2 regions of the Mucilaginibacter puniceus genome follow, and region 1 is predicted to be linked to the other one. Evidence: riboswitches for the same ligand, from Rfam matches in the RefSeq annotation. Region 1 holds a riboswitch; the other holds the start of a gene.
What was found. A riboswitch is a leader RNA that binds a small molecule or an ion and turns the genes downstream of it on or off. The one in region 1 is predicted to bind S-adenosylmethionine.
Positions count from the first base shown of each region.

Region 2: linked by a shared signal. The riboswitch ahead of ACYVJ6_RS08110 (homoserine O-acetyltransferase family protein) and the one ahead of metH (methionine synthase) in region 1 are both predicted to bind S-adenosylmethionine.

Region 1 covers NZ_BAAGRB010000001.1:405,384-422,484, reverse strand. Annotated here, with positions in the region: gene era (GTPase Era) at 1-585, shown strand, start outside; gene der (ribosome biogenesis GTPase Der) at 702-2,003, shown strand; gene ACYVJ6_RS01900 (S41 family peptidase) at 2,097-3,692, opposite strand; gene murQ (N-acetylmuramic acid 6-phosphate etherase) at 3,803-4,627, shown strand; gene ACYVJ6_RS01890 (hypothetical protein) at 4,726-5,292, shown strand; gene ACYVJ6_RS01885 (Bax inhibitor-1/YccA family protein) at 5,411-6,145, shown strand; SAM riboswitch class I at 6,267-6,379, shown strand; gene metH (methionine synthase) at 6,510-10,196, shown strand; gene ACYVJ6_RS01875 (hypothetical protein) at 10,378-12,942, shown strand; gene ACYVJ6_RS01870 (REP-associated tyrosine transposase) at 13,088-13,675, opposite strand; gene ACYVJ6_RS01865 (hypothetical protein) at 14,396-15,022, shown strand; gene ACYVJ6_RS01860 (carboxy terminal-processing peptidase) at 15,174-17,101, shown strand, end outside.
Region 2 covers NZ_BAAGRB010000002.1:277,968-295,068, reverse strand. Annotated here, with positions in the region: gene gyrA (DNA gyrase subunit A) at 1-1,450, opposite strand, end outside; gene ACYVJ6_RS08180 (KOW domain-containing RNA-binding protein) at 1,616-1,807, opposite strand; gene ACYVJ6_RS08175 (hypothetical protein) at 1,825-2,220, opposite strand; gene hemF (oxygen-dependent coproporphyrinogen oxidase) at 2,217-3,125, opposite strand; gene ACYVJ6_RS08165 (MFS transporter) at 3,221-4,468, opposite strand; gene ACYVJ6_RS08160 (cold-shock protein) at 4,580-4,777, opposite strand; gene ACYVJ6_RS08155 (peroxiredoxin) at 4,914-5,549, opposite strand; gene ACYVJ6_RS08150 (hypothetical protein) at 5,738-6,214, opposite strand; gene ACYVJ6_RS08145 (menaquinone biosynthetic enzyme MqnA/MqnD family protein) at 6,521-7,264, opposite strand; gene ACYVJ6_RS08140 (histidine phosphatase family protein) at 7,261-7,905, opposite strand; gene mqnE (aminofutalosine synthase MqnE) at 7,970-9,163, opposite strand; gene ACYVJ6_RS08130 (trans-sulfuration enzyme family protein) at 9,297-10,412, shown strand; gene ACYVJ6_RS08125 (MarC family protein) at 10,602-11,273, shown strand; gene ACYVJ6_RS08120 (SIR2 family NAD-dependent protein deacylase) at 11,401-12,087, opposite strand; gene ACYVJ6_RS08115 (S1 family peptidase) at 12,570-13,475, opposite strand; SAM riboswitch class I at 13,661-13,772, shown strand; gene ACYVJ6_RS08110 (homoserine O-acetyltransferase family protein) at 13,936-14,991, shown strand; gene ACYVJ6_RS08105 (homoserine dehydrogenase) at 14,991-16,196, shown strand; gene ACYVJ6_RS08100 (glycosyltransferase family 87 protein) at 16,265-17,101, shown strand, end outside.

The DNA of each region.
Region 1 (17,101 bases):
TATGACGAAACCGATGTGCTTAAAAAACTGGCAGGCAGCAATGCTCCCGTTGCGGTTTTGATCAATAAGATAGACAGAAGCGACGAAGAAACCGTAAAAGCTAAGGTTGAGTTTTGGCAGGAAAAACTGAACCCGGTTGCCGTATTTGCCATATCGGCCCTGCACGATCATAACGTCATATCGGTGATGAACTTTGTAATTGAGCATCTGCCTGAGCATCCGGCTTATTATGATAAAGATTTACTAACCGACAGGAACGACCGCTTCTTCGCGTCGGAAATGATACGGGCACAAATATTAAAGCAATACAAAAAAGAAATACCCTACAGCGCCGAGGTTATTGTAACCGCGTTTGTGGAGGGCGAAAAGCTGCACCGCATCAGTGCCGAGATTATTGTGGAGCGCGATTCGCAAAAAAACATCATTATTGGCGAGGGCGGTAAAATGCTGAAAATAGTAGGCACCTACGCCCGCCGCGATATGGAAGAGTTTTTTCAAAAGAAAGTATTCCTGGAGATGTTTGTTAAAGTAATACCCGACTGGCGCAGCAAAAAAAATTACCTTAAAAAATTTGGGTACGAATAGAGTGAATTACGATTTACGAATTACGATTTTAGATTATGCTTGTCGGGTTTGTAAATTTGCATTGATTTAAGGTTACGGGCAATCGTAACTCGTAAATCTAAAATCTGAAATCAAAAATGAGTAACATAGTAGCCATAGTTGGCAGGCCCAACGTAGGTAAATCCACTTTATATAACCGTTTAACCGAAACCCGCAAAGCAATTGTGGACGATTTTAGCGGCGTAACCCGCGACAGGCATTACGGCACTGCCGAGTGGTTGAACCACCAATTTACCCTGATTGATACCGGTGGTTATGTAGCCAACTCGCACGATGTGTTTGAAGCCGCCATACGCGAGCAGGTTATTATTGCCATTGAAGAGGCCAGCGTCATATTATTTTTGGTAGATGTTACTACCGGTATAACCGACCTGGACGATGAGATCGCATCTTTGCTGCGCCGCAGCAAAAAACCGGTTTTTGTAGTAGTAAACAAACTGGATAATAACGCGCAACTGTCTGACGCTACTGTATTCTATAGTTTAGGTTTAGGCGAGATATACAGCATATCATCCATGACGGGCTCGGGAACAGGCGAGTTACTGGATGAGGTGGTTAAACATTTTGAGGATGAAGTATTAGAAGAAAATACCCGCCCTAAGTTTGCCATTGTGGGCAGGCCAAATGTGGGTAAATCATCCATCATCAACTCATTAATTGGTAAGGACCGTAATATAGTTACACCAATAGCCGGCACAACCCGCGACTCGATACACATCCACTACAACCAGTATGGGCATGATTTTATGCTGATAGATACTGCCGGGATGCGTAAAAAAACCAAGGTGAAGGAGAATATCGAATTTTACTCGGTCATGCGTACCATTAAAGCGCTTGAAGAAGCTGATGTGATCATCCTGATGATTGATGCCGTAGAGGGAATTGAATCGCAGGACATCAATATTTTCCATTTGGCCGAAAAGAATAAAAAAGGCATCATGGTAGTAGTAAACAAGTGGGACCTGATCGAAAAAAATAATAAAACCATTAAGGTTTTTGAGGATATGATCAGGCAAAAAACCGCACCGTTTACCGATGTGCCTATTGTCTTCACTTCAGTTACCGAAAAACAGCGTGTTTTAAAAGTGCTGGATGTTGCCCGGCAGGTTTATGATAACCGTGCGCGTAAAATATCTACCTCCAAACTAAACGAGGTGATGCTGCCTATTATTGAGCATTACCCACCGCCTTCATTAAAAGGTAAATACGTTAAAATTAAATACATTACGCAAATAGCCGGTTCATCGCCCATGTTCGCGTTTTTTTGTAATCTGCCGCAGTATGTTAAAGAACCATACTATCGCTTTATAGAAAATAAGCTGCGCGAAAATTTTGATTTTAGCGGGGCACCTATACAGGTTTGGTTTAGGCAGAAGTAGATTTGATGTGCAAATGTGCGGATATGCAAATGTGCAGATGATTTGATCTAGTGCTTAGCATCTGCACATCCTCGCATCTGCATATCTGCACATTTATCTTACCGCTTCAATAGCTTTTTTCAAAACCACATCATTAGTATTAATGGCTTTTACGTAAGCTTCGTCGCCCCATTTAAAACGGGCCGCGTTTGCCTTAAGCAGGGTTTTGATATAGGGTGCAGATATTAATATCTCTCGTGGATCGTTACTCTCTAAGGTTGGCGAAACGTATTTTATAAAATCAGTAAAATCCTTATCACTAACTACATATTGCTTTAAATAGGCATCAGCAGATGGATAATTACTTAACAGGCCCTGCATATTGTCAACCACATAAGCGGTAAATAATTGTCGTCCCATTAACTCTCTTACCACCAAAGTGTTTTGTGTAGTATCTGCCGGCACAAAAACATCAGGCATTATGCCCCCACCACTAAAAACCTTGCGCCCTTTACGTGTACGGTAAGTTGATTGCCTGCTAAATAAAGTGTCGTTATAATTGCTTTGTTCAGAGAACAGCTCGCCTTTACGCATCCGGTCGGCCAGTTCGTTATGGTAAACGTCCGTGCCGCCTTTATATGATTTTTGTATGGATCTGCCGGATGGCGTATAATACCTGGACACTGTTAAATTAATTGCGGAGCCGTCACCAAATGGAAATTGCTGCTGCACCAAACCTTTACCAAAAGATCGGCGGCCAATAATAGTAGCGCGATCAAGATCTTGTAAAGCTCCTGCCAATATCTCGCTTGCCGAAGCCGAATTTTCATCAATAAGCACGGCTAAATTACCCTGCTCAAAATTACCCGAATCAGTAGCGAAATAATCGGTACGTGGCTCGTGCTGTCCTTTGGTGTAAACTATTAATTTACCTTTGGTTAAAAATTCATCGGCCAAGGCAGTAGCCGTATTTAAATATCCCCCACCGTTACCCCGAATATCTAATATCAGTTTTTGCATGCCCTGCTTTTTAAGCCTGGCTAACGCGTTACGAAAATCAATATCAGTGGCTGATGCAAATTTGCTGATCTTAATATAACCGGTTAAAGGAGCAATTAGGTAAGCGGCATCTAAACTGCTTAATTCAATACGTTCGCGTTTAAGCGTAAAAGGCTGTTCGGTTTTTTTACCGACAGATAGTGCGGTAAGTTGTAGCATATCGCTTTTTTTATCTCTAAATGCTTGCTCAACTTTATCAATAGTAAGGTTGGTACCCGAGAAGTTTTGATTAGCTATAGTGATAACTTTATCGCCAACAGTTAAGCCAGCCTTTGCTGCCGGGCCATCGGGATAAACCTGGGTGATAAACAAAGTATCGCGCAGCAAAATATAACTTATGCCAAATCCATTGTAGCCTCCATCAAGCCCTTCATTGATTCTGGTGGCTTGTCTTGGTGGTAAATAAAGTGAATGAGGATCTAAATTTTGCAATAGGTTGTTAACGGTAATACCTTCTATACTATCCGCATCAACCGAATCTACATAGGTATCACGTACCAACTGCAGTGTTTTTGATACTTTATCCCTATCGCTAAATGAAAAGCCCAGTTTGGGATTTTGGTATACGTTATCGCTAATTAACAGGCCAATAGCAATGCCCACCAATACTAATATAGTTGACCTGAAAATTATGGCTGCAGTTCTTTTCATTGTAGTATACAAAGTTACGTAATTGTTGGCATTGCAGATTATTTAGTAAGCCTAATAATCATACCAATTCAGGAAATTTTACCGAATTTTGTCAAATCAAATCCAATTCAATGCAAACTACAACCGAAAGGGACTCGCACTATAACAACCTGGAGCACATGAGCATGGGCGAAATACTTCAAAGCATTAACAATGAAGATAAAACTGTACCCCTTGCGGTTGAAAAAGCTTTGCCCCAAATTGAGCAGTTAGCTGCAGTTATAACTGCCCGGATGAAAGCCGGTGGCCGCCTGTTTTATATAGGTGCGGGTACCAGTGGCCGTTTAGGCGTGGTGGACGCTTCAGAGTGCCCCCCAACGTTTGGCGTTCCGTTTGATTGGGTGGTGGGTATTATTGCCGGTGGCGATGGTGCCATACGCAAAGCAGTGGAGTTTGCCGAAGATGATATTAACCAGGCCTGGAAAGATCTGCAGGAGTTTAATATAAATGAAAAAGACGTAGTGGTAGGTATTGCCGCATCGGGCACAACGCCGTATGTTATTGGTGGATTAAAGGCTGCTAACCAAAATAAAATAGCAACGGGTTGCGTTGTTTGCAATAGTGGTAGCCCTGTTGCTGCCGAGGCCAATTACCCCGTTGAAGTAGTTACCGGCCCCGAGTTTGTTACAGGCAGCACCCGCATGAAAGCCGGCACCGCGCAAAAGCTGGTGTTAAATATGCTAAGCACATCGGTTATGATACAATTAGGCAGGGTAAAAGGGAATAAAATGGTGGATATGCAGTTAACCAACAATAAACTGGTTGACCGCGGTACCCGAATGATCATGAGCGAAACAGGAGTAGATGAAGAAACCGCTGCTGACTTATTAAAAGAATACGGTAGTGTGAGAAAAGCAGTTGAAAATTATAAGCCCCACCCAAACCCTCCCCGGTAGGGAGGGCTTTAAATATATAATTCACAATGAGACTTTTTTTAACAATAAAAACAAAAAGTCTCCCCTACCGGGGGAGATTTAGAGGGGGCCGGGGCTAAATGCACGAAATAGAGCCATATTATAAATGGAGGGATGACTACATAGCAGCCGAAGATGAGTATTCGCCTTTTTACGCTACGCAGTATAATGAATTTGAGTTTGATAAGCAGATATATAATTACCTGTTACACCCGCAATGGGATTCTTTCGGCTCAAATACTTTGTACATGAAAGTATTATTTGCCGATTATGAACGTTCATATGCTATAATAGAGTTTATTGGCGAGTGGAACGACGCCATAAATAATGACATCATGTTGATGAAGCGCGAGATATTAGAGCTGATGATGGATAACGGCATTAACCACTTTATCCTTATCGGCGAAAATGTTTTGAACTTTCATTCATCAGATGATAGTTATTACGAAGAATGGTTTGAGGATGTAGAGGATGGCTGGATAGCGGGTGTCAACTTCCGCGAGCATGTGATAGAGGAGTTTAAACGAAATAACATCGACTACTACATCAACTTTGGCGGTCAGCTGGACGAATTGAACTGGCGATCGTTAAAGCCTTTGCAACTTTATAAAAATGTGGAGGAGCAGTTGACCAAGAGACTGAATTAAAAAGATTAAAGATTGGTTATTAAAGATTAGTTAAAGCGTGTAAACAATTTCAATTCCACTAATCTTTAATCTTCAATTACTAATCTTTACTATATATTCGTATAATAATTTATAAAAAATGGAAAATAGATCAACTGACTACGTTTACGAAAACGTAATACAAATTAATGAAGCTGACTCATCAAAAAAATTCATAGCAAACGTTTTTTTATGGATGTTTGTGGCTCTGGGTCTTTCAGCGTTATGCGCCTTCTACTTTGCAACCGACACAACTTTGCTATCTATGCTTCGCGACCCGGAAACAGGCGGAAATACAGGCCTGGGTACTATAGTAATGTTTGCACCCCTGGCTTTTGTTTTATTGATTTCTTTCGGTTTTAACCGATTATCCTATGGTGTGCTGCTAATAGCATTTATTGCTTTTGCAATAGTTATGGGCATGAGTTTAAGCTACATTTTACTGGCCTATACAGCAAGTTCGGTATTGGGTGTGTTTATAACCACATCGGTATTGTTTGGGGTGATGGCAGTTGCCGGTTACACTACGCAACAGGATCTAACCAAGTTTGGTTCTATACTAATTATGTTTTTAATAGGTATTGTTATAGCCAGCCTGGTAAATATGTTTTTACGCAGCAGTGGTTTGGATATGATCATTAGCTACATTGGTGTAGCAGTATTTGTAGGCCTAACCGCTTATGATGTACAAAAGCTAAAACGCATTGGCGCAGGTTTGGAGTATGGTGATGCATCAGCCAAAAAAATGGCCATAATGGGTGCATTAACTTTATACCTTGATTTTATCAACCTGTTCCTGATGCTGCTAAGAGTATTTGGCCGAAGAAATAATTAAGAAATCCTAAAAAGCCGCCTCAAACAGGCGGCTTTTTTTATACCATCAAAAATTACAATCATAACAGATTTCGGAGTAACAAATCTATTGCACTTTACAACTTTATTAAGCATCTTTGCACTGCTTATAGAGAAAGACGGAGGGATTAGACCCTGCGATGTCTTAGCAACCTGTTACCTTCAACAAGGTGCTAAATTCTACTCACGTCAAAAGAAGATTTGAGACAGATAAGTGAAAGTCAACAAATACCCGACTTTTCGAAATAAGCCACTTTCAGTTTGCAGTTTTGAGTTTGCAGCCCGCTGTCATTTTTATTGACCCGCTGCCACTGAAAACTGCCCGCTGCTAACTGCTAACTGACAAAATGGATATTAGACAAGAACTACAAAAACGCATTCTGGTAATTGATGGTGCAATGGGTACCATGATACAGCGTTATGGCCTTACCGAAGAGGATTTTAGGGGCGAACGCTTTAAAGATCATCCCAGTGATATAAAGGGTAATAATGACTTGTTAAACATTACCCGCCCGGATATTATTAAGGCTATACACGCCGAATACCTGGAAGCAGGTGCGGATATCATTGAAACCAACACTTTCAGTACGCAACGTATTTCTATGGCCGATTATGGCATGGAGGACCTGTCGTACGAAATGAGTTTTGAAGGCGCCCGTATTGCCAAAGAAGTAGCCGCGGAGTATACGGCTAAAAATCCTGATAAACCGCGTTTTGTTGCAGGTGCTTTGGGCCCTACAACCAAAATGGCTTCTATGTCGCCGGATGTGAATGACCCGGGCTACCGTGCAGTAACGTTTGATGAACTGGAAGAAGCATTTTACGAGCAGGTGCGTGGTTTGGTAGATGGTGGTGCCGATGTGCTTTTATTTGAAACCATAACCGATACCCTGATTACCAAAGCAGGGATATTTGCCGTAAAACGATACGAAGCAGAAATTGGCCGCAAGATAGAGATCATGATATCGGGTACAATTACCGATGCATCAGGTCGTACACTATCCGGCCAAACTGTTGAGGCATTTTATAACTCATTGCGTCATGCCGACCCGTTAAGTATCGGGTTAAACTGTGCTTTAGGGGCTAAGGAAATGAGGCCGCATATTGAGGAGCTTTCTGAAAAAGCGGCTTGCTATATTTCGGCTTATCCAAATGCAGGGTTACCTAATGAGTTTGGCCAGTATGACGAAACCGCCCACGAAACCGCGCATTTGGTTGAGGATTTTATGGCAAGTGGTTTTGTAAACATTGTAGGCGGATGCTGCGGTACTACACCCGAGCATATCAAATGCATTGCCGATAAAGCCGCAAAATACTCACCGAGATTGGTGCCGGTAACTGAGCCGCACATGAGGTTAAGTGGCCTGGAAGCAGTTACCATAACCCCCGAAAGTATTTTTGTGAACGTGGGCGAGCGCACCAACATTACAGGCTCTCCAAAGTTCTCCAAGCTGATATTGGCGGAGAATTACGAAGAAGCACTTTCAGTTGCTGCCCAACAGGTAGAAGGTGGCGCGCAGGTGATCGACATCAACATGGATGAGGGTATGATCGATTCGGAAGCGGTGATGGTGAAGTTTTTAAACCTAATTGCTTCTGAGCCTGATATATCCAAATTGCCTATCATGATCGATTCGTCTAAATGGACGGTTATTGAGGCGGGGTTAAAATGTATACAAGGTAAAGGTATAGTAAACTCTATCTCGCTAAAAGAAGGCGAAGAGAAGTTTAAGGAATACGCCCGTAAGATCATGAGCTATGGTGCCGCTACCGTAGTAATGGCATTTGACGAGACAGGCCAGGCCGACTCGTTAGAGCGCCGTAAAGAGATATGCCAGCGTTCATACAATATTTTGGTTAATGAGGTGGGTTTCCCGCCGCAGGACATCATCTTTGACCCTAACATATTAACCGTAGCCACCGGGCTTGAAGAGCATAATAACTACGCGGTAGATTTTATTGAAGCTACCCGCTGGATAAAACAAAACCTGCCATTAGCCAAGGTTAGCGGTGGGGTAAGTAATATATCGTTCTCCTTTAGGGGTAACAACGTGGTGCGCGAGGCTATGCACTCGGCCTTCCTTTACCATGCTATTAAAGCCGGTATGGATATGGGTATTGTTAACGCCGGTATGCTGGAGGTTTACGAAGAGATTGACAAAGAATTATTAGAACTGGTAGAAGATGTACTGCTTAACCGCCGTGATGATGCTACGGAACGCCTGGTTGAATTTGCCGACAATATAAAAAGCAAGGGCAAAGAGGTAGTGCGCGATGAAGAATGGCGCAAAGCGCCTGTTGCCGAGCGTTTATCGCACGCGCTGGTAAAGGGTATTGTTGAATACCTGGATGATGATGTGGAGGAAGCCAGGCAGGCCTATGCTAAACCATTAGAGGTTATTGAGGGCCCGCTAATGGACGGCATGAACGTAGTGGGCGACTTGTTTGGCGCGGGTAAAATGTTTTTACCACAGGTAGTAAAATCTGCCCGTGTAATGAAAAAGGCCGTAGCTTATTTATTGCCATTTATCGAGCTGGAAAAACAACGCGTTATTGATGCAGGCGAAGACAGCAGTAATAGCCGTGCCAATGCCGGTAAGGTATTAATGGCCACCGTAAAAGGTGATGTGCACGATATCGGTAAAAACATTGTAGGCGTGGTATTGGCGTGTAATAACTTCGAGGTGATTGACCTTGGGGTGATGGTGCCTGCACAGCGTATTATTGAAGAAGCTAAAAAACAAAACGTAGATATCATTGGCTTAAGCGGATTGATCACCCCATCATTAGATGAGATGGTGCATTTTGCTAAAGAGATGGAGCGCGAAGGCTTTACTATTCCGTTATTGATTGGTGGTGCTACTACTTCGCGTATTCACGCAGCGGTAAAAGTTGCGCCAAATTATTCGGGGGCGGCTATACACGTGCTGGATGCATCGCGTAGTGTTACCGTCTGCAGTAACCTGATGAACCGCGATACCCGTGATGCCTACATACAAGGCATTAAAGACGAGTATGCAAAAGCAGCCGAAGCGCACGCCAACAAAAAATCAGATAAGCGTTATGTAACGCTGGAAGAAGCGCGTGCGCAAAAATTCCAGATTGATTTAACACAGGTAGCACCAAAGCCTGCATTTACAGGCACTAAAGTATTTTCGGCCTATCCGCTGGCAGATTTAGTGCCTTATATCGACTGGACACCTTTCTTCCATACCTGGGAGTTGCGTGGCAGCTATCCAAAAATATTTGATGATAAGTTTGTGGGTGTTGAGGCTAAAAAGCTGTTTGATGATGCCCAGGCATTATTAAATAAAGTGGTTAAAGAGAATTTGCTACAGGCAAACGGCGTAATCGGTTTTTGGCCGGCTAACGCGGTTGGTGATGATATTGAATTGTATACCGATGAAACCCGTACGCAGGTACTGAGCCGTATACATACCCTTCGCCAGCAATCAGAAAAAGTAAAAGGTGAGCCTTATTATGCCTTGTCAGATTTTATAGCGCCAAAAGAAAGCGGCGTGGCCGATTACTTTGGCGGGTTTGCCGTTACAACCGGTATTGGTTGCGATGAATTGGTTGCCGAGTTTGAAAAAGATCATGACGACTATAACAGCATTATGGCCAAAGCCATTGCGGATAGGTTAGCCGAGGCTTTTGCCGAAAAAATGCACGAACTGGTACGTAAAGAATACTGGGGTTATGCACAAGAGGAGCACCTAACTGTTGAAGAACTGGTTAAAGAAGAATACGATGGTATACGCCCGGCACCGGGCTACCCTGCCTGCCCGGAACATACCGAAAAGACAACTTTGTTTAACCTATTAAAAGCAGAGGATAACGCGCACATGCACCTTACCGAAAGCCTGGCCATGATGCCTGCCGCATCCGTTAGTGGCTTTTACTTTGCGCACAAGCAATCGCGCTATTTTGGTTTGAATAAAATAAGCAAGGACCAGATAGAAGATTACGCCAAACGTAAAAACATGTCGGTTGAAACTGCTGAAAGGTGGTTAGGGCCGAATTTGAATTATTAAGACCTCCAACCCCCTAAAGGGGGAGTATAAAGTTAATAGCCGCGCTGAATTTCAGGGCGGCTATTTTGTTTATAAGATTCTATGGCACGCGTGTTTCTTATTTTACTGAAAGCTGAATTGTTAAGAACATTTTGTATGTGAACCTTTAGTATATTTGTTTGACACACAAGTGTTAAACAAAATGAAAGACCTAACCTTTAAGGAACTTATTAAATCCAAACACTCTTATATCTTCTTAATTCCACTGTTTGTTATTTTGATACTCGCTGGCTTTTTTACGCCACAATGTTTCGAGTTTTTTGATTATCAACCAGATGCACAGAATAGAATTTTATCGAATATATTAACTGGTTTCATTGCTATTCCAAGCACCGTACTAGCTATATCAGCTATTTTGTTTGCCATATTACAGGTTTCAAACAGAAAAATAACAATTATTGAAATGGTTTTTCAAAATAGCTATATAATCCCGCTTGTCTATTGGTCTTTAATCAATATTATCTTATTAGTTATCATACAGCTTGTTTCTGACACTTTTAGTTCCTACAATATCATTCGGTTACTAGTTTGTCTTTCTTATAACTTAATAGTCTTAGTAGCTGGATTATTATTCACATTATTTCGTTGCTTCAGATACCTCGATTATACATATATCACCGACGATTTTATTATTGATATTTATGGGCAGCTCAATAAAGAAAAAAAAGGAAATCCTACTTTTGATGCTCAAAGTCTTCGTCAAAAAAGTAAAGAAGTTTACTCTGAAATTGCTGATGCTATCCGGAAAGATGACACAATTATAGTTTTAAAGTACTTAAAGTCTTTTGCGCACACCTTAACCCTAAATCCTTCTTCGAATTATATAACAGATTTTAATAAAAGTTTAGCGCGTTGGACATTAGCCAGCATGCGTGGTACCTCAAACGTTATGTTTGGCGCATTTATTGAATTTTGGCGTACACATCTAACCATTAAAATCGAGGGTAAAATGACTTTTGCTTTTAGTAATATAGATCGTGTTCCTTTATTGGCATACCGTATGGCAGAAAAAGACACGAGTGCCAGAACAGCGATCGCAGACGCTTTTGCTTTACGGCTTAAAGAAATAGCACAAAAAAGTGTATACATGGCTATGGAAAATGAGCATCTTAAAACCGGTGCCAGTTTTGAGAATTTGATTAGTATTTATATTGAAATTAGTGAACTAATAAAGCATGTTGCTCAGAATGGTGATTTAAAAACATTACTAATCGTTACCAATAGGGTTTCGCAAATACGTGAAACTTTTAAATTAAAGCATTATCGCAGAAATACCAATATTATCGCTAATAATCTTGCAAGGCAACAACCAGTAGATACTGGATTTGGTCAGAATGAATACGCCAACTATCTGATTTTAAAAAAGGCTATAAATGACACTAACTTAATTGTGATAGGTAATCTCTATTGGTTATTGTTTCAACAATTTAATGGCAATTTACAATCGGCGGAATTCCCTCACTTAAAGGAAGTCTTAACTACCTTAGATACACAAATCGACTATAACGAATCACTTCAAGTTATAGTTGACATATTTATCAGAGAAGATGAACGTTGGGGATGGGAAGAATGGATTTGGCATGGAGAAGAACGACTAGACGGCAAAGTTTATACAGTGGCAACTGCCTTGGATATGTTCGGGGTTGGATTTGCCATAACTTTATTGAAACACCCAGAAATAAATCTCAGCCATCATGCTGTCAGCGATTTTCAGAATTTAAAATACTTGCTTAATCGCGTAAAGACAAATTTGCAAAGAGTACGTTTAAATCCTGGAGCATGGCCACACTTTTTTGACTGGGATAATGAGTCGTTTTTAGTTAGGATTGACAATGTTTTAGCAAATATTGACCGTGTAGACGAAAATATTGAAAATGACTTTTCTCAGCGTCTAGCTGCGACAGCGTTATCCGATACAAAAGTTTCAGCATTTAGACACTTAATTGCCCAACAATGGGAAGCAACGAGGGATCTCTCAAAAATATTTGAACATTTTGGTGCTGTAGAAACGAATCCTGAGACAATTTTGAAAGATACTGGTCCTAATATAAAAATGAATAAAGGTAGGACAATGTTTGTTGATGGGGAGCTGTATCAATTCATTTATGGAATAGAATGGGGGAAATCTGTGAATAGGGGGGTTGATAGTCGATTTGCGGAAGTTATCAAAGAAATAGCTAAGGAAAGTACTGAAACAAGCCTTGACAAAATTTTTGAAAAGGGCATTCAAGAACTTAGTACTAATGGACATAAGGCAAATCTAATAATCATTGATATGGGGCTATTTTATGCAAATGAACTTGCTTTATCTGCTACAGGTAGGTATAGTTCTTCTGTAAACCATAATAATCCGTACCCATTTGAAATCGCTGGATTTTATGATAATGAAATACCTATTGTAGTTCTAAGAAGTTTTGATTTTAATAAGTTGGTAGCGGTAGTATCGCTACCTCAAGCTTTACTAATGCAGCAAAGGCAAGAGGAAAACAACTACAATAAGAATTTAAAAATCGAAATAAATGAAATCACTTTAGATCAGGCTAATCAAATGATAGCTGAACGTCAAGAACAGGATGGTGAAAACTTATCTATACATGAACTAATGGCTTCTATGATAGTCCATATACATCAGATATTCGATTTTAAGATTGCTGACAAAAAGGCTATTAAAGTTTATAAATCAAATCTCGAAAACTTTGGAAACTAATTAATATAATCAATAATAAATAGACTAATATATCTCCTCCGTTGGCGCAAGTATGTCGGGCGGGCATGTGCGCAAGGCTACTTGTGCCTACTATAATTTGGCTAAAGCCACTCAATGTTATGCTTTCCCGTCCCCGCAGGGTCTCTCATAGAGGACCCTGCGATGCACCGAAGACTTCACTATAATTTGTGATATTAATAAACAAGTGGGGTTTATTATCATAGTAAAATGCAGCACTACTATGTGGGTAATCGGTAAACTGCATACATAAATTCCATTTGCCCGTTACGGGATTATGATGGATATAATCTAACTTTTGATTTAGAAACTCAACAGTGTAAATCGGCTTAGCATCAAAGGAAGGCTCAAAAACTTTATGCCTTTGTCCCTTGGCCTTTTCTTTGTCTGAACATCCGCTTGCAAGCAAATGTAAAATGGATTGTTCTTTTTGCGCCGTTAGTTTTTTGACTAACGCATACGCCATAAACCGCTTGCCGTTACTTATAATGGTATTTAAATTATTAACCGATTCCGGAAGTTGTAAAATCAAGTGAACATGATTGGGCATGATAACAAAGGCAATCGTTTCGATTTGATATTGCTCATTTATGAGGTTGAGCCAGTTATATACTAAACTATACGAACCGGTTTTTTCAAACAAGGGTAACCACTTATAACAAGTAAAGGTTATAAACCAAATTTTACAGGTTAAATCGTGACGGGTTCTGATCATGCATAAATATATAACTTCGTTTCGATTACTCCGCAGGGTCCTCTACGAGAGACCCTGCGGGGACTACCCCCCCGTTTGGCGACTACCCCCCGTTGGCGCAAGTATATGGGGCGGGCATGTGGGTAAATGCTACTTGTGCCTACTATTAATTTGGCTAAAGCCACTCAATGTTATGCTTATGGTCCGTTGGTTAAAACCAACGGCAATAAGTTTTAATTTTTGCTATGTTAATCACATCCATTCCAATTGCTGCATCAATTCATTGCCGTCCCATTTATGGGGCGGAATAAAAAATTAAACAGGCACGGCTTTAGCCAAACCTACGTAGCGTCGCAATACTCCCCTCGCTGGCGCAAGTATGTCGGGCGGCATGTGGGCAAGGCTACTTATGCCCATTGCCCCTGTTGTTGTTACCAACAAGCACCTTAAAATCAACGTATTACTTCATATATCCTACCAATCAAAATCATGGTTTACACTTTTTAGGGTGTAATTTTTATAACTAATTAATTATCAATATTTTACGTAAAAAATTATCAAAAATGTGTTAAGTTGTGTAAACCATGTTTAACAACATGAGTGTAGTATTTTCCGCGTTGTATATTATTCAGCAACTTATTACGTTCATTATGCGTGTTAAGCCCATCCAATTTGATACATATACTTCAAAAACATATATTTACATTTGCTACTAAATTAACTTTACCGTAAATACATTAAATGAGATTTATACTATTACTTGCTTTTTGTACCTTAAGTATTACAGCATCTGCCCAGTTTTGGCAAAAAAAGAATAAAACACGCTATCCGCAATTAGATGAGGCTAATCATACATCAGCTACCACTATTTCGGCAGCTACCAAAGTATATTTGCCTAATGTTGTAGCGGCTGTATTAAACCAGCGCGCCTACTCGCTTGATATAGCCGAAGCCTTATTACTTAAAGAGGCCAAGCACCATATGCGTTACAGGCAATATACTACAGCCAGTACTGATTTTAATACGCTGGCTAAATTATACACGGTAGCCAAACGCTTCTCAGAAGCTCAATGGTTTTTATTGCAAAGCAACGCCATATCCAAACGCGAAAGCAACGATCAATTAACCATAACTAACTTATTGGACCTGGCTACCATTAAAGCCGCCATAGGCGAATTGGCTTTAGCACGCACCGACCTGAAGGAAGCACATGACCTGGCCAGTTTAAAAGGCATGAGTACCGACCTGGCTGAAATTGAGAAATTGACCCGCGAGATAGAGTTAAAAAACGGTAGCGCATCTTTTGCAAAAACCGAGGTAAAATACGCCGCGGCTATCGAAGCAGACAAAAAGGCAAAAGCACAATAATTTACCATTAAACAATGAAATATTATTGTAATATTATTATTTCTAAACAATAAGGCAAGCTTTTTGCGTGTTGTTTTTATTACATTAGTAGATTATTGTATACCCAAAATTGATGTTTATTTTCACCCCTGATTTAAAGACAGTTAAAAATATGTTTAAGCGATTTTATTTTGTGTTGGTACTTGGTGCCGCACTTGCCTGCAGCGCTGCCCCGTCAAAACCCATTTTAGTTGATGGCGTAACCAACCTGGTACCTACCGAACAACAAAGCACCGCTTGTAAAGCGGTAGCCACTTTAATTTTATCGAGTAACTATAAAAGAGTTCCGCTTAATGATTCATTATCAGTGGTAATTTACGATCGTTTTATCAAAAGCCTGGACGAAAACCGCAATTATTTATTAGCATCAGATATTGCTGATTTTGAAAAATACAAAACCACTTTAGATGATGACATTAAAAATGGCAACCTGAATAATGTGTTTTACATTTTCAATGTTTTTCAAAAAAGACAACTGGAAAGAACAAATTATGCCGTATCGCAAATAAATAACGCTTTTGATTTTACCAAGAACGAAACTTTTACTTATGACCGTAAAAATTTACCCTGGTCAAAAACGGTTGACGAGTTAAATACTGATTGGACCAAACGCGTGAAGTATGAATTGCTTAATTTAAAACTGGCCACTCCTGATATGGCTAAAAACAAGGAAACATTAAGCAAACGCTACCAAACCCGTTTACAACAGATCAACCAGACACAAAATGATGATGTATTTCAGTTATTCATGAGTGCATTTACCGAGGCTATTGACCCACATACTGCATACCTGAATTCATCAAACGCGGCACAATTTAACATTGAAATGTCGCGTGCGTTGGAAGGTATTGGTGCAACTTTGACATCAAAAAATGAATATATAAGTATTTTATCTTTAGTACCTGGAGGTCCGGCTGATAAGAGCCACCAGGTTAATGTTGGCGACCGGATAATTGGTGTTGCACAGGGTAAAGAAGGAGAGTTTCAAGATATTGTAGGCTGGCGAACTGATAATGCTATTAAATTAATACGTGGTGCTAAAGGCACTTTAGTACGACTAAAACTTTTACCACAAAATAAAACTGCCGCAGACAAACCTAACATAGTTGAAATTATACGCGAGAAAATTGTATTGCAAGATCAGTTAGTAAAAAAGGAAACCCGTACTTATAACAGCAATGGCAAAACCTATAAAATAGGTATTATTAATGTGCCTGCTTTTTATACTGATATAGCCGCTTCAAGAGCAGGTGAAGCTAATTATCATAGCACAACACGTGATATGAAAATGGTATTAGATTCATTAAGGCGCGAAAATGTAGACGGCATTGTAGTTGACCTGCGCGAAAACGGAGGCGGCTCATTATCAGAAGCTATTTCATTGACCGGCTTATTCATTAAATCAGGCCCGGTTGTGCAGGTACGTGATGACAGGGGGCGCATAGAAGTTGATACCGATGACGACCCTACTGTTTATTATAGTGGCCCATTAGCTGTATTAACTGATCGTTTTAGCGCTTCAGCATCCGAAATATTTGCCGGGGCCATACAAGATTATGGCCGTGGTATTGTGGTTGGTACCCAAACTTATGGCAAAGGCACTGTTCAAAGCCCTATTGCTCTGGACCGTGTGGTTCAACGCTCACTAGTCGACAAGATCGCTTCAATTGCAGGCGGTGGAAGTGGAGGCCCAAGTGTAAGAGTAGGTAATGGCGAAAGTATTTATGGTCAATTAAACTTAACCATAGCAAAATTTTACCGCGTTAACGGTGGCTCAACCCAGCATAAAGGGGTTATACCTGATATCCAGTTTCCATCAGTTATACCTTTGGATAAATATGGAGAGGACACGGAACCATCAGCTTTGCCATATGACGTTATTCCAAAAAGCGACTTTGTAAAAGTTGGTGATCTTTCGGCGGCTATTCCTCAGCTAACCAAAATGCATCAGCAACGCATGAATGAAAGCACCAACTATAAACTTTTGCTTCAGGATATTGCTGATTATAAAAAGAGCGAGAATGAAACCAGTGTCACCTT
Region 2 (17,101 bases), on a different contig from region 1:
CTTTGATCTCTATCAACTCATCTTTGATGATCTGCATACGTAAACCTTCATCGTTCAAAATAGAGTTCAAGTAATCAATTAACTTCATTAAGCCTTCATATTCCTCTTTGATCTTATCACGCTCAAGTCCGGTTAAACGTCTTAAGGTCATATCCAAAATAGCACGGGCCTGTATATCACTCAGCCCAAACTGACTCATCAAGCCTTCACGGGCGTCATCAGGAGTTTGTGATGCACGAATAAGCTTAATAACCTCATCTAAGTGGTCTAATGCTATTAACAAACCTTCTAAAACATGGGCACGTTTTTGTGCTTCGGCCAATTCAAATTTGGTACGGCGAACAATTACCTCATGCCTGTGCTCAACAAAATGATGTATCAGGTCTTTTAGATTCAACATCATTGGGCGGCCATGTACCAGCGCAATGTTGTTTACACTAAATGAAGTCTGTAATGATGTGTATTTGAATAAGTTATTTAATACAATACTGGCATTTGCCTCGCGTTTTATCTCATAAACTATACGTATACCTTCTCGGTTTGATTCATCGCGAATCGCAGATATACCTTCAATTTTTTTCTCGTTTACCAAGTCGGCGGTACGCTCGATCATCAAACCTTTATTTACCTGGTAAGGTATTTCGGTTACGATTATACGCTCGCGGTCACTTCCGTAGGTTTCAATTTCGGCTCTTGCCCTTAACACTACACGGCCACGGCCGGTTTCTAATGCCTCGCGTGGACCTTCATAACCGTATATGATACCACCTGTAGGGAAATCGGGGCCTTTTACGTGTTTCATTAACTCTGCTACCTCAATATCACGGTTATCTATCAATGCCATAGTAGCATCAATAACTTCTGACAAGTTATGCGGAGCCATATTAGTGGCCATACCTACCGCAATACCTGATGCACCGTTTACCAATAAATTAGGAAACTTTGCAGGTAACACCGTTGGCTCTTGCAATGAGTCGTCAAAGTTTAGCTGGAAATCAATAGTATCTTTATTGATATCGGCCAGCATTTCTTCAGCAATCTTTTCTAAGCGGGCCTCGGTATATCGCATTGCTGCCGGGTTATCACCATCAATCGAACCATAGTTACCCTGGCCCTCAACTAATGGATAGCGTAAACTCCACTCCTGTGCCATACGTACCATGGTATCGTAAACAGAAGAGTCACCATGAGGGTGATATTTACCCATTACCTCACCCACAATACGGGCCGATTTTTTATAAGGCTTATTATTATTTAAACCCAGGTCGAGCATACCATATAATACGCGCCTGTGTACCGGTTTTAAACCGTCGCGCACGTCAGGTAATGCTCTTGATACGATAACGGACATTGAATAATCAATGTATGCTGATCGCATTTCCTCATCAATATCTATGGTTATTATTTTGTCTTCCTGATGGTTATTATCGTTCTCTGTATCTTCAGCCATGTTATTTTTATGTGAGATTTAGCGCACTATAAATTATCGTTTTAAATTGGTTTTTATACGACCTGCGAAGTTAACAAATAAGTTGGCTTTTTATAGGGATGTTGGTAACATTTGGGTTGTGGAAATCGTGTCGATTTTAGCTGTAATATGAGTTGTTTTTTGTAATCAATCCTTAGTTAGTACATTTCTCGCAAGCGTTTTAAATCTTTCCCCATTGGCTTGTACTACCGTAATAGTTATTTGACCAGTTTTGCTGGTGTTAATATCTCTTACAATTCCGGATTTTCCTTTATGTGTACCCTTAATAACATCACAGTTTGCACCATCTTTTATATTGATATTTGAATTCTGCTGCATGGGATTTAATTTAATAACTATTTAACCTTTTTCCAATAATCTTCTTCAATAAAACCATTGGGTAAAGTTGCTTTTAAAACCAAGGTATCATGACGCATGTTATAGGCAAAATGTACAGTAATATCTTTTAATTTAGAAGGCTGCGCGCTAAAGGTTTGGGTTTCTAAACAGGTATCGGCAACCAGTTTATAGTTGCCGGATTCATATTTATAGGGCTTTTCGCCTTTCTCTAATAAATAAGCTTCATAGTTGGTAGTAGTATATATACGCTGTAGGTTATAATCTTTTGGTTCCGGGTTAGGTTTGCCATTAAAATACCCGCCGCAAAATTGCCAGGTACCTTTTAAGGTCTTAGGTTTTTGAAAGGACGTTAGTATAACAATCAATAAAATTAATAAAGTTGTGTTTTTCATATCCAATCTATCCCCTTTTTCAATAACGATAACGTTCGCTCCTCTTCGCTGCCGGGTTGTGGCTGGTAGTTATATAACCATTTGGCGGTTGGCGGCAGGCTCATTAATATAGATTCGATACGGCCATTAGTTTCCAGTCCGAATTTAGTACCGGCATCATATACCAGGTTAAACTCTGTATAGCGGCTGCGGCGCTGATACTGCCATTGCTGCTGATCGTCGGTAAAGGGTTTATCGTGGTTACAATTTACCAGTTCGGTATAAGTTGGTGCGAATGTGCGGCCCAAGGCTTTGCTAAACTCAAATATGGTTTCCCAGGATAGGTCATCTGTAGCTACCAGTTTATCGTAAAAAATCCCCCCTACTCCGCGTGTTTCGTTACGGTGTTTGATGAAGAAATAATCATCAGCCCATGTTTTAAATTTGGGGTAAAAATCTATATTAAATTTGTCACAAACAGCTTTTAATTGACTGTGGAAATATTTCGCGTCGGCATCTATCACATAATGCGGGGTAAGGTCTATCCCACCGCCAAACCATCTGACAGGTTCGGCACCATCAACGCCAGGCATTTCAAAATACCTAATGTTCATATGGATGATAGGTACTAATGGGTGATTAGGATGTATAACAATAGATACGCCGGTAGCAAAAAACTCGTCTTTATCTACCTTTAAAGCGCGCTGCATTTGTTCGGGCAATTTGCCATGCACGGCCGAGAAGTTTACACCACCCTTTTCAAAAATATTTCCGTTTTGTATTACGCGTGTACGGCCGCCTCCGCCGCCATCACGCTCCCACTTTTCTTCTTCAAACTTGGCCTTACCGTCAACCGCCTCTAAAGCGTGGCATATCTCGTCCTGTATTTGCTGGTAATCGGTAGCTATTTGTTCTTTAGTGATCATTGGGGCAAAGATAAGTTTTTGGTTGATTGGGTTAATTAAGTGAATGGTTGTTTTACATTTTAACTACTTAACTTAATCAACTAATTAACCACTCACTAACTTGGCATATTAGCACCTTCGTCCTCAATATAATCAAGGTCCTTTTCAAAAGTCTCTTGTAGTTGGCTGGTGGCAAATAAAGATATACCTGTTAATACTACCATAATGATATACCCGGTATTTATGCGCCCAAAATGTACCATAAGGGCATTAAATGCAAAGTTGATAGGTATAAGCGATCCACGAACAAAGTTAGGTACTGTGGTGGTTACAGTTGATCGAATGTTGGTACCAAACTGTTCTGAAGCAATAGTAACAAAAGTGGCCCAATACCCTACACCAAAGCCCATAAAGAAACAAAGTCCAATAAATTGGTTAGGCGTTATGCCCTTAGCACTTAAATAAAACATGGCGCTTATTACAGATAGCAATAAAAAAATGAACATGGTATTTTTACGCGATCTGGTGTATTGAGCAAGTAAACCCGCAAAAACTCCACCTATTGATATACCCACGTAGGTGTACATAATACCAGTACCTGCACTTAACGTTTCGGTTGCGCCTAATGCAACGCCAAACTCGGGTGCCTGGGTTACCAATATACCCACTACGTACCATAACGGTGCGCCAATTAATATGCAGTACAGGTATTTTAAAAAACGCTTCCTGTCGTTAAATAGCATTAATATATTTCCTTTGGATACATCTTTATCAGATATGTTTTTAAACATACCCGATTCAAATGTACCCACACGAAGTAACAATAAAAGTATGCCCAGTCCTCCGCCAATGTAATAAGCAATGCGCCAATCAAACTGGCCCGCAGCAGCAGCAGCCACTGCACCTAAAAGACCTATCACCGCTACAATAGTAGTTCCATACCCCCTGCGCTCCTTGCTTAAGGTTTCACTAACCAGGGTTATGCCTGCACCTAATTCGCCTGCAAGTCCTATACCTGCTACAAAACGGATTATCGCATAGCTATCAACATCAGTAACCATACCGTTAATAAAGTTGGCTGCCGAGTATAAAAATATCGATCCAAATAGCACTTTAATACGCCCCAGTTTGTCGCCTATAACACCCCAAATAATACCGCCCAACAGCAGGCCAAACATTTGCATATTGATCACATATACACCCTCTAACTGTATCCTGTCGGCTGGCACGCCAATATCCTGCAAGCTTTTTACCCTAACGATAGAAAATATAACCAAGTCATAAATATCTACAAAGTAGCCCAACGAGGCTACAAGGACTAAAAAAACAACGTTCTTTTTAACAATTGACGGAGTGGCTGTCATGGTATATAGTGATAATAATTGGTTGGCGTAAAGTAACGGAATTAATTAATTTTTGGCAAAAAAAAGGACCTCTGCTTAGCAGAGGTCCTTTTTAAAAGTGTATTTATATAATTAAACTTTTTTAACATTTATTGCCTGCAGTCCTTTTCTTCCCTCTTCCACTTCATATTCTACATCGTCGTTGTCTTTAATTGCGTTAACACCGCCTTGAACATCTTTAAAGTGCACAAAAAGATCTTTACCATCATCGGTAACAATAAATCCATAACCTTTTTGTGTGTTAAACCATTTTACTTTTCCAGTTTTCATAATTAATAATAATAGTATTAAAAAATCTTGTTATAGGATTTAATAACTGGCCAAACTGAATTATTATGGTATTAGTAATCAGAAGAGTTATAAAACCTGCTACTCAAATATATAAAATTAATTAATTAACAAATAATTATTTATTGGGTTGCGGTGTCATACGAAGGTATGGCTTAATGGCCGTGTAACCTTTAGGAAATTTAGCAGGGATGTCTTCTGTTTTAATAGAAGGAACCACTACAACATCTTCTCCATCTTTCCAATCAACGGGTGTGGCTACACTGTATTTGGCCGTTAGCTGTAATGAGTCAATCACCCTTAAAATTTCCTGGAAGTTTCTTCCGGTTGATGCCGGGTAAGTAATGATCAGTTTAACAGTTTTATCAGGTGCGATGATGAATAATGAACGCACTGTGGCATTAACCGATGCATTTGGGTGTATCATATCATATGCTTCAGATATTTTGCGGTCAGGGTCGGCTATTATCGGGAAGTTAACTTCCACTCCCTGCGTTTCATTAATATCATTTATCCAGCCGGTATGTGATTCAACCGAATCAACACTTAAAGCCAACACTTTTACATTTCGTTTTTCAAATTCGTCTTTTAATGCGGCTGTTCTGCCCAGTTCGGTTGTACATACTGGTGTGTAATCGCCCGGGTGAGAGAATAGTACACCCCAGCTATCGCCAAGAAATTCGTAAAAATCAATATCTCCTTTTGATGTTTGTGCTTTAAAATTTGGGGCGGTATCGCCTAGTCGTAAGCTCATGGTAGTAATATTTATGCGTTAATAATTTGGTTTATTTTATACTAAGTTAAATGGATTGTTTTAATTAATTACCATTTCATTATAAAATAAATCTACTATTTACATAGACATTACATATATCGTTCTGTTAAATAAAAAAAGCCCTGTTACAACCAGTAACAGGGCTTGATATTAATATAATCAGGGAATTATTTAATTTTTTTGTAGAATGATAAACCTTCGTTTGGTGCAGTTTTTAAAACAACCTCACTATCACCTTTTTTAAGGTCGATAAAGTAAACAATTGGGTTAACATCATTGCTGGCACCTGCATAGTTAAATCTGATAACTTCAACTACATCATAACCGGCATATTTTTTTGCTACTGCTTCTTTTTGATCTGTAGTTAGCGTAGCGTATTCAATTTTATTAGTAGTACCAATAAATTCTCCGCTCAAATCATAAAAAGCTGTAGTAACAACACCATCTTGTAAAAAAGTAGCTTTTTGGCTGTTTGCAGATACAGACCAGGTAACATCAGTAACTGTATAAAAGTCAGTTGCAAAATGTGTTAAAGCGGTTTGACTAACACCTGCTGCATTTGTATTTTTTTTACCACCATCATCGGCTAATGCAGTAAAGCTAAACATTGTTGCTATTGCTGCTGTAATAAATAATTTTTTCATGTTCTTAAATTTTAAATCCATAACAAAAGTAACGTGTTGTTATCAATTATTAAAATAAAAATAAATTTTTATGAATATTTCATAATTAATATGAATATATGTTATAAAATTTAAGATTTTACAATAACCTTAGTGTTAAAATTACAATATCTTAATAATTAAAACCTATATTTATAATTAGTGTAATTTAAACACGAAGCTTTTAAAAATAATGAACATAAATATTAAATTTATAGATAGTTATGTAACAAAATCCTAACAATTATTAAAAAAATTTAATGAGATAATGGTTTGGTAACAGCTTGTTTACAATGCCTTAACGTAATCTAAAAACAAAAAAAGTGCTTGTTTTTTTGCATTATTTAATTCAAAGTCAATTTTGTGCATCAGGTAATCCTGTACATCAAAATCAGGGCGTGCAGGTATTTCTGCAAATAGTTCGGCTCTATGGTCAAGGCCATATTTTAAAGAGTTATTAAATTCAGCAATAAATTCAATAGGAATAGTTTTATTAGCTATCCAAGCGGCAAATACGAACGGCAGGCCGGTAAATTTTTGCCACTCTTCAGCCAAATCATATACATAAGGGTAATTGCCTGTTTTACCAAAGGTGCGGTCGCCTATTTGTACAAAGGCGGTGTATTTATCTGCAGATGTGGAATAATCGGCAGCGTTGGTGACTGATTTAGGTGACACCTGCCAATGGTTTTTTAATAACACCCTCGCCAAGTTATTCGATGATCGTGATTCAGGATCCAACTGCAGATACTTAATATCATGAATTTCGCAATTACTAAATATAAATACGGAGTTTACTGCGCCGCTGGCACCTATACAATAATCAGATACGATTTGCCATTCGGGTATATTTAACGTCGCTGCTACAGGTATTAAACCAATATCTACTTTGTTATCTATCAGCTTTTGCGCGCAATCGGCAGGTATATCCAAACTTAAATCAATTTTATTGATGATATCCGTGTGCCGCAGGCCGTATAAAAAGGGTTTGGTATTAGTATAGCTAACCGCTGATATCTTTATTTTGCTCACAGACCTGTTTCTAATGATTTTAAATGCAAAGCGTTATTAAAATCTGCTATCTCAAATTTTTCGCCATCAAAGGTTACCTTGTATAATACCAGATTTTGGTGCGGATAGTTATCCATTTCAGTGAGTGGTTTTCCTAACAATATACACAGAAACAAGCGCATAGCCCGTCCATGCATACATATCAGTACGTTTTTTTCTTCCGGATGCGACATGATAACATCCAGAGCCGCTTGTTGACGCACAGCAACCTCGTTAGGACTTTCGCCATTTTCAAACTTGCTATCCAGCTTACCTTCCATCCAATCGCGCAACAATTGTAAAAACGCGGCTTTGGTGGCAGGTGTACTGGGTTGGCCCTCATATATACCCCATGCCAATTCATCTAAACCCGATAATTTTTCATAGGGAATATCAAGGTCAATAAAAGGCTGTATGCTTTGTTGTGTGCGCCTTAATGCAGATATGTATATTTTATCAAAAGGCACATTTTTATAATCGTTATAAAAAAGATAAGCTTGTTGTTTTCCTTCGTCGTTCAGGTCGGTATCCCTTCCCCTGCCCTGTACAATCCCCAAACGGTTAAGTTCTGTTTGTCCGTGGCGGACAATGTATAGTGTTTTTAATATCATTCTTTTAGTCATTCATTGAGTCATTGAGTCATTTGGTCATTGATAGTAATGACTAAATGAAATAATGACCTAATGATCAATTAATAACCGGCAATTTATAAAACTGCGGCTTTACTTCTTCCGGAAACTGGTGATCGTTATAATCCGTTACTATATTATATAGAGTGTCGCGCTCTATTGGGTAACGGCCTACCTGTTTAATTAACTCTACCAGTTCCTTGGTGCTCATAGCCGGTGTTTGCTCCTCTGCCCCAGCCATTGAATATATTTTAGTAGTATCATCCAGGGTACCGTCAATATCATCTACGCCAAAATTTAAAGATAGCTGCGCTGTGGTACGACTTATCATGGCCCAGTAGGCTTTAATGTGATCGAAATTATCCAGATATATACGTGAAATAGCGTAATTACGCAGATCCTCTATCACCGATACTTCCGGCACGTTTGACATTTGATTATCCTGGTTACGGAACTTTAACGGTATAAACGTTTGGAAACCAACTGTTTTATCCTGCAACTGTCGCAATTGCTCCATGTGGTCAACACGGTGCCAGTATTGTTCAATATGGCCATATAACATGGTAGCGTTTGATCTTCCGCCCAGTTTATGCCATTCTTCGTGTATGGCCAGCCATTGCTCGCCGGTACATTTATCTTTGGCTATCTGTTCGCGTATTTCGGGATGGAAAATTTCAGCTCCACCGCCCGGAATAGAACCTAAACCGGCATCCATCATCAGACGCATTCCTGTAGCATAATCAATCTTAGCTTTTTTAAATATATAATGGTATTCAACCGGGGTTAACGCTTTAACATGCAACTCAGGGCGGTGTTCTCTGATCTTGCTGAACAATTCCGAATAAAAGGCTACATCATATTGCGGTAATACGCCACCTACAATGTGCACCTCGGTAACCGGTTCGTTATCGTATTTTTTTACCATGTCCAGCATTTCATCCATGGTGTATTCCCAGCCTTCTGATTTTTGCTTGATCAAACGCGAATACGAGCAAAATTTACAATCGTACACACAAAGATTGGTAGGCTCGATATGAAAATTGCGGTTAAAATAAGTTTTGTCGCCGTGCTTTTGCTCGCGAATGTAATTGGCCAAAATACCCAGGTAACTTAATTCTGCCTGCTCATATAATAATACCCCTTCATCAAAACTGATACGCTCATTATTCAGCACTTTCTGAGCAATGTTCTTTAAATCAGCTGTTAAGTGCTGATCCTGTAATAATACCTGTAAATTATTTTCAGCCTGCATTAAAATTCTTTCGACAAAAATAAGAAATGTTAATGTAATGGTGGTGTAACATTTATTAAAGAACCCTTATCATTAAATAATGTTCAATTTTATAGTAAGACATTATTTTTAAGTTTGTATAAATTCAACACCTATGAAAACTGAAACCATTGCCATACACGCCGGTAACCATACAGATACTGCTACCAATGCTGTAGTGCAGCCATTGGTTATGTCTACTACGTTTGAGCGCAGCGAGGATGGTAGTTACCCTAAAGGACATATTTATAGCCGCGCATCAAACCCTAACCGGGTAGCTTTAGAGAATGTTTTAGCCAAACTGGAGCAAGGTGTGGCGGCTGCCGCTTTCTCGTCAGGTAATGCAGCTGGGATGGCCGTATTTCAATCGCTGGAGCCGGGTACGCATATTATTGCACCTGATGATATGTATCATGGTCTACGTAACCAGTTAAAAACATTATTTGCCGGGATATTAGAGTTTGATTTTATCGACCTGAATAATGAGTCCCTTTTAAATAGTTTAATAAAACCCAACACAGGTTTAATATGGATAGAAACGCCGTCAAACCCATTGTTGAAAATTACGGACATAAAAAAGGTAATTGCTACTGCCCGTCAGCACCGTATTAAGGTAGTGTGTGATAATACCTTTGCCACCCCAATTTGCCAGTTGCCGTTAACTTTAGGTGCTGACGTAGTAATGCACTCCTCCACCAAATATTTTGGCGGACATAGTGATTTAATGGGTGGCGTACTAATTACTAATGATGACAATGACTGGTGGAAACGCATTCGCCAGGTACAGGAAATGGGCGGTGCCATCCCCTCGCCTTTTGATTGCTATATGCTGGTGCGCAGTATAAAAACCCTGCCTTACCGTATGCGCGGCCATGTGCAAAACGCTCAGTTGCTAACCGAATATTTATCCGTTCACCCCAAGGTAGAGTCGGTGATGTACCCGGGACTACCATCACATCCGCTGCATGAAGTAGCTAAAGGTCAAATGCTGGCTTTTGGTGGTATGTTCTCCTTTTGTGTAAATGGCGGCGAAGCCGAAGCCAAACGGGTGGTAAACGCGGTTAAATTATTTACCCAGGCAACCAGTTTAGGTGGTGTGGAAAGCTTAATAGAGCACCGAGCATCTGTTGAAGGACCCGATACCAAAACACCTTTTAACTTATTAAGGGTATCTGCCGGGTTAGAGCATATTGATGATTTAATAGCCGATTTAAAGCAGGCATTGGGTTAGTGTAAACATGGTTTACACAAGTTAACACATTTTGATTATTTTTAAATTTATATATTTGTAAATCAATAGCTTACGTTTTTTATGGTCGAAAATATGTTAACCTTAACAGTAAGTAGAAATAAAATTCGTAATTATTTTATATTCAATTAGATATGATAAATTATCTGAATTGAACTTATATAACATACCATGCCCCAACTATACGAAACCTTCATTCACCTCACCTTTATAGGCATTATCGCCTTATTCCCGGTGGTAAACCCTATCGGGTCGGCGTTTATGGTGAGCCCTTATTTTGAAAACCTAACCAATGGCGAAAAGCGCATGGCGGTAGGACAAATTACTTTTTATGCGTTTTTGGTTTGTATTGTTGCGTTATTTGCCGGGCAGTGGATATTACAGCTTTTTGGTATATCCATACCCATTGTGCAACTGGCAGGTGGTATTATGATCTGTAAAATGGGCTGGGAGTTTTTGTCGTCTGATCAAAAAAAGCCCTCGTCAGAGGACCTGGACAATGAACCCAATATATCAGGCTATAAACATATTGCCAGTAAACTTTTTTATCCTATTACCTTCCCTGCCACAACGGGCGCGGGCACTATATCGGTTATATTTACACTAAGCGCGCATGGCGCAACATTTGGTACCGGCGAGTACTATATCAATACAGGGGCTATATTAGTGGCTATTTTGGCATTATGTATAATGATCTATTTCTTTTACCTCAATACTAAAACCATTATTCAGTACTTAGGCGCCAATGGCGAAAATATTGTAAACCGTATATCTGCTTTTTTAATATTTTGTGTGGGATTGCAAATTGGGATAAGCGGGTTGAAGGCGATATTTAAGTTTTAACCAAACCCTATTGTCATTTCCAACGAGGTACGAGGAGAACAATCTCTTGAGCGTAGCGAAAAAATCTTATACGCTTGATATGTCGCACGTATAAGATTTCTTACTGCGTTTCGAAATGACAGGGTGATTAATCATTCAATAACTCATCCACCAACTCCGGCACTCCAACCGTCGCCTTTGCTTCTATCTTAATAAACTGGTTGCTACCTCTTAATTCAGGAATATTAGGATCCACAATATATTTGGGGGCATTTGCCGGAACATAATGAACTAATCCCGCTGCCGGGTATACGGCTAATGATGAGCCAATCAATATAAACAACTCTGCCTGACTGCAGATTTCGATTGCGGTAGCTATCATAGGCACATCCTCACCAAACCAAACTACATGTGCGCGTAGTTGTGAACCTAATTCGCATAGATCGCCCATTTTAAGCTCCCAACCATCTATGGGGTAAGTTAATGTGGGGTCAATACTGGATTGTGAACGGGTGATGATGCCATGCAGGTGTACTACTTTAGCCGATCCTGCGCGTTCATGCAGGTCGTCAATATTTTGGGTGATAATGGTAACATCGTATTTATCTTCCAATCGTGCCAAAGCATAATGCGCCTCGTTGGGTTGGGCGGCAAGGATATCTTTACGGCGCATATTATAAAAATCCTGAACCAGTTTGGGATTCCAGTCCCAGGCTTGCGGGGTGGCTACTTCCTGTACATTATAACCTTCCCATAAACCGTCGCTATCCCTAAAGGTGCGCAAACCACTTTCGGCACTAATGCCCGCGCCGGTTAGGATGACGAGTTTTTTCATGGATACTTTATCAATTTTGAAAGTATTCCGCCTTGATCAGTTTCGGATTGTGATAAAGACCCTTATATACAATTAAATAACCTCCAGCCCCTATCAATGTGGTCTCTATAGCTTCATACTCTGTACCTTTATTCTTAATTATATGAAGATTAGAACTTAATAATAAATCTGGTCGTAATAGTACAGGAATGAGTCTGCTTATGCCAACCTTGATATATCTATTGCTGTTTTTAATAAGAGGAACTAACTTCGATATTCCCGCGTAACTACTTACCAATATAGAGGTTGTATCATTTTGATTTTGTAGTATTATATAAGTTCCCTCGTCCGATTTTATTGTTTTTAGATAGTTATCTATCTCTACATTTACAATTTCAGGTATTATATATGAAATACTGTTTTTTTGTTGCGCAAAGCTTTTTCCAAGAGAGAAAACACAAAGCAAACAACAAAATAATATCAGTTTTCGTCCCCGATACATCTTATTTACCCTCTTTCGCCTGCAAGTCTCTCAATATCGATAAAATAACAGCCGATTTAATAACCTTTGCAGATGATGCTTTAGCATAAGGTTTTTTGCTTACATCAACGTTTGAGGTTACGCCATCAGGGTAGCTTACTATGCCCACCAATTTATTGCCTTTAAATACTGGCGCACCGCTGTAGCCTGGTGTAACCGAGGCGTTAAGCGTATAAGTTGTAGCGGTTTGATTATTGGTACGTGCCCTGCCGGTGCTGGTGGCTACGCTTCTATCTGTAAATGACGGAGCAGGGTAACCAACTGTTAGCAGGTCCTCGCCGTTATTAACAAAATCAGTTCCCACAATGTCTTGTACAGGGATAGTCACGCAGCCAATACCTTTTAAGTAATCAGCATAGTTCACATAATCCTTTTGAGCGAAAGATATTACCGCCACATCATCAGCGTCAGACGAGAAAGCAAATGGCGGCAATGCAGCCACATAGGCTGTTAATCCCATAAAGTTAATATCGTTTGATATACGGCCGTTTACATTAACCTTGCCCACTATCAGCTCATTTAAATTTTCTTTACCGTGTACCTTGTCTTTAGCTATAACCAAATGCTTGGCAGTAACCATGTACATTTTATTGCCATCGGCAATTAATACCGCCGTGCCATGTATGGTGTCTTTAGCAGACGCGTATTCTTCTCGTATATCCGCGGTTTCTCGCTGGGTAATATTGGCTATGCCTTCAATGCGTCTTAATAAATTGGATGATATTTCATCAAACGAGTAACGCATTTGAATGCCTTCCAGCTTCACTATCGATTTTTTGAATTCTTCAGTTTGTGCCGGGGTTTGCGCAAAGCAGGTGCCGGTTATCAATATAAATGCTGTAAGCAAGCTGTAAAAGTATAATTTCATTGTAGGTATATTAATAGGTTAATTGGTTATTGCAAATGTATAAGTTGTTTTATGTTATTAACCATAAACAGGTGCAATATAACCACCAAAAAATTATTTTTTGTGTTTTTAATTATTACGGCCTATATTTGCTGCATAAATGGTAGCAATACCATGGTCAAAACTTCCGCACTACAGCGTATTTTGATTTATAAAGAAGCGGCGAGAGATCAGGCTCAAATACCCGCTGGCAACCCTTCAGTTAAATGAAGAAGGTGCCAATTCCTGGCCCGGTAAATATCCCGGGAAATATAGATTTATAAAATATGGAAAATTTAAAAAACACCAGTCTGCAAAACTATGCTTTCGCCTCAAAAGGCTTAACTAACCTATTCAACAATTTTAATATTTGTTGCTGTTTTTGATGTGTATTTGGTTCGTTCCACTACACTTACAAGCATAGTTATCCAACTTTAACACCATGAGTACACAACTATATAAATATTCACAACCTTTTGAACTGGAATCGGGCGCTATTCTTCCTGAACTGGAAATTGGTTATCATACCTACGGCACTTTAAACAAAAACCGCGACAATGTAGTTTGGGTATGCCATGCGCTTACAGCCAACTCGGATGTATTGGATTGGTGGAAAGGTTTATTTGGTACCGGCGAATATTTTAATCCCGAAGAGCATTTTATTGTATGTGCCAATGTATTAGGTTCGGCTTATGGCACAACCAGTCCCCTAAGCATTAACCCAACTACCGGGCAGCCCTATTATTTAACTTTTCCTAATATATCTATCAGGGATATGGTCAAAGCTCATCAGTTATTGGCTAAGCACCTGCAAATTGATAGTATAGAAGTAATGATAGGTGGATCATTAGGTGGTGCGCAGGCTGTTGAATGGAGTATTATGGATGCCGATTTGATTAAAAATGTTATCCTGATAGCTACTAACGCTTATAACTCGCCCTGGGGAATTGCCTTTAATGAATCGCAGCGTTTGGCCATAAGTGCCGATGAAACTTATTATAATGGCACACCTGAAGGTGGCTCCAAAGGCTTAAAAGCGGCACGCAGCATGGCACTTCTATCCTATCGCGGTTATAAAACTTATGGTATCAGTCAGAAAGAAGACGATATTAATACGGTTGATAACTTCCGTGCTTCCAGCTATCAAAGTTACCAGGGCGATAAGTTAGTTAACCGCTTTAACGCTTACAGTTATTGGCATTTGACTAAAAGTATGGATTCGCACAACGTGGGGCGCAACCGTGGCAGTGTAGAGGAAGCTTTAGGACAGATAAAAGCAAATACTTTGATTATAGGTATTAAGTCAGATCTGTTGTTCCCGGTTGAAGAGCAGCAATACCTGCACCAACATATTCCAAACTCAAGTTATGCCGAATTTGATTCCTATTACGGGCATGATGGTTTTTTAATTGAAACCAGTGCATTAACCCAAATTATAACTTCATTTTTTAATTCGGATGTTAAAGGAAAAACCATCCGGTTACAGGAAATAGCCTAATGAGTAAGAAACTAAATATTGGCCTGTTCGGCTTTGGTGTGGTTGGACAAGGTTTATATGATATTATTAAAACCAAACACCTTAACCTCGAGATAGTAAAGATCGCCATAAAAGATAATACTAAAGAGCGCACTCTCCCCGCGCAATTGTTTACTACAGATCGTGACGAGTTATTAAACAACCCCGAAATAAATACCATTGTTGAGTTGATCAATGATACAGAAGCCGCGTTTGATATTGTATCACGTGCTTTAAAGTCGGGCAAAAATGTGGTATCGGCCAGTAAAAAAATGATTGCCCTGCATTTGGAAGAGTTAATTCAAATTCAGCACGAATACGGTACATCTTTGTTGTATGAAGGCGCGGTTTGCGGTAGTATCCCTATCATCCGTAACCTGGAGGAGTATTATGATAACGAATTACTGCACTCCATAAGCGGGATATTCAATGGGTCATCCAATTACATCCTATCTAAAGGATATATAGAGAATATGACCTATGATGACGCCCTTAAACTGGCTCAGGACCTGGGTTTTGCCGAAACAGACCCAATTAGTGATGTTGGCGGCTTTGATTCAAAATATAAACTGATCATAGCCTGTGCACATGCTTACGGGGTGATTGTTAATCCGGATGAAGTATTAAACATAGGTATACAAAATCTTGGGGCTTTTGACCTTCAATACACCAAAGAGAAAAATCTAAAGGTAAAACTGGTACCGGTAGCTAAAGAACTGGATGCCGGACACGTTGCCTTGTTTGTATTGCCGAAATTTGTTAACGAAACCGAGTTTTTATATAACGTAGAGTACGAATATAACGGCGTAATTGTGCAAGCCGCCTTTGCCGATCAGCAATTCTTTTTTGGTAAGGGAGCCGGTGGGCATCCTACCGGTTCGGCGGTATTGTCTGATATTGCTGCATTGCGTTATGATTACCAGTACGAATACAAAAAAGCTAAAGAAAGTAAAGGGTTGAACTTTACTAACAATATTGAGCTGAATGTTTATTTGCGTTATGATGACGAAAGCCTGGTAGAAGCTTTGAACTTCATTCAAATACACGAGCGCTATTATTCAGGCACCTCAAAATTTGTTATTGGCCGCATTAACCTGCAAAGTTTAATTGATAACCAGCAACAGATAAATGATCAGAAGGCATTTATTGCTTTTTCGGATCAATTATCTACAATTAACTTAGCTTAATTTGCTATTGACGGCTTGCGCAAACTTTTAGTAGTTTTATAACAACAAAAAGTACATACTCCTGATTAATGTATAAACTTGCCAATCTGATAAAGTACAAGTACTTAATTACTGCTATTTGGTTTGGTTTAAGCCTGTTTGCAGTAGTTAAAAGCGTTGTGTTGGGCCATAGCCATATACATAATAACTACTTTGTATATAAGTTCAATTTTCTGCATGTAATTAATCAGCAAAATTTATATATCCATTACCCTGATAATTATTATGACCTTAACCATTATGGTCCCATATTCGCATTAATTATTGCTCCTTTTGCTTTATTACCTGATGAGGCCGGTGTTATTTTATGGGTGGCATTTAATTGCTGGATATTGATGAAGGCTATCCAATTACTCCCTGTTAAACAAGAGCAATACTTATTAATATTACTGCTTTGCGCGCACGAGTTAATGACCTCTGCCGCCAATGTACAAAGCAACCCGCTGGTAGCCGCGTTAATTATATTAAGTTATGTTTTTATAAAAGACGAAAAAGATTTTTGGGCAGCTTTAATGATTGCCCTTGGTGTGTTTATTAAGCTGTATGGTGTGGTTGGGTTGGCTTTCTTTTTCTTTTCAAACCATAAACTTAAACTGATAGCCGGTCTGATATTTTGGTCGGCGGTGTTGTTTGTTTTACCAATGCTGTTATCCTCGCCGGCATTTATCATACAAACCTATAAAGATTGGTATGCCGATCTGGTGCATAAAAATGGCGACAATATTGTAACCACGCGTGAGGATGTATCTGTTATGGGTATGATACGCCGTATATGGCTGCCACAATTAAGCAACCTGGTGGTTTTATTACCAGGCGTAATTTTGTTTGGTTTAACCTACATCCGCTTTAAATGCTTTAAAAATTTA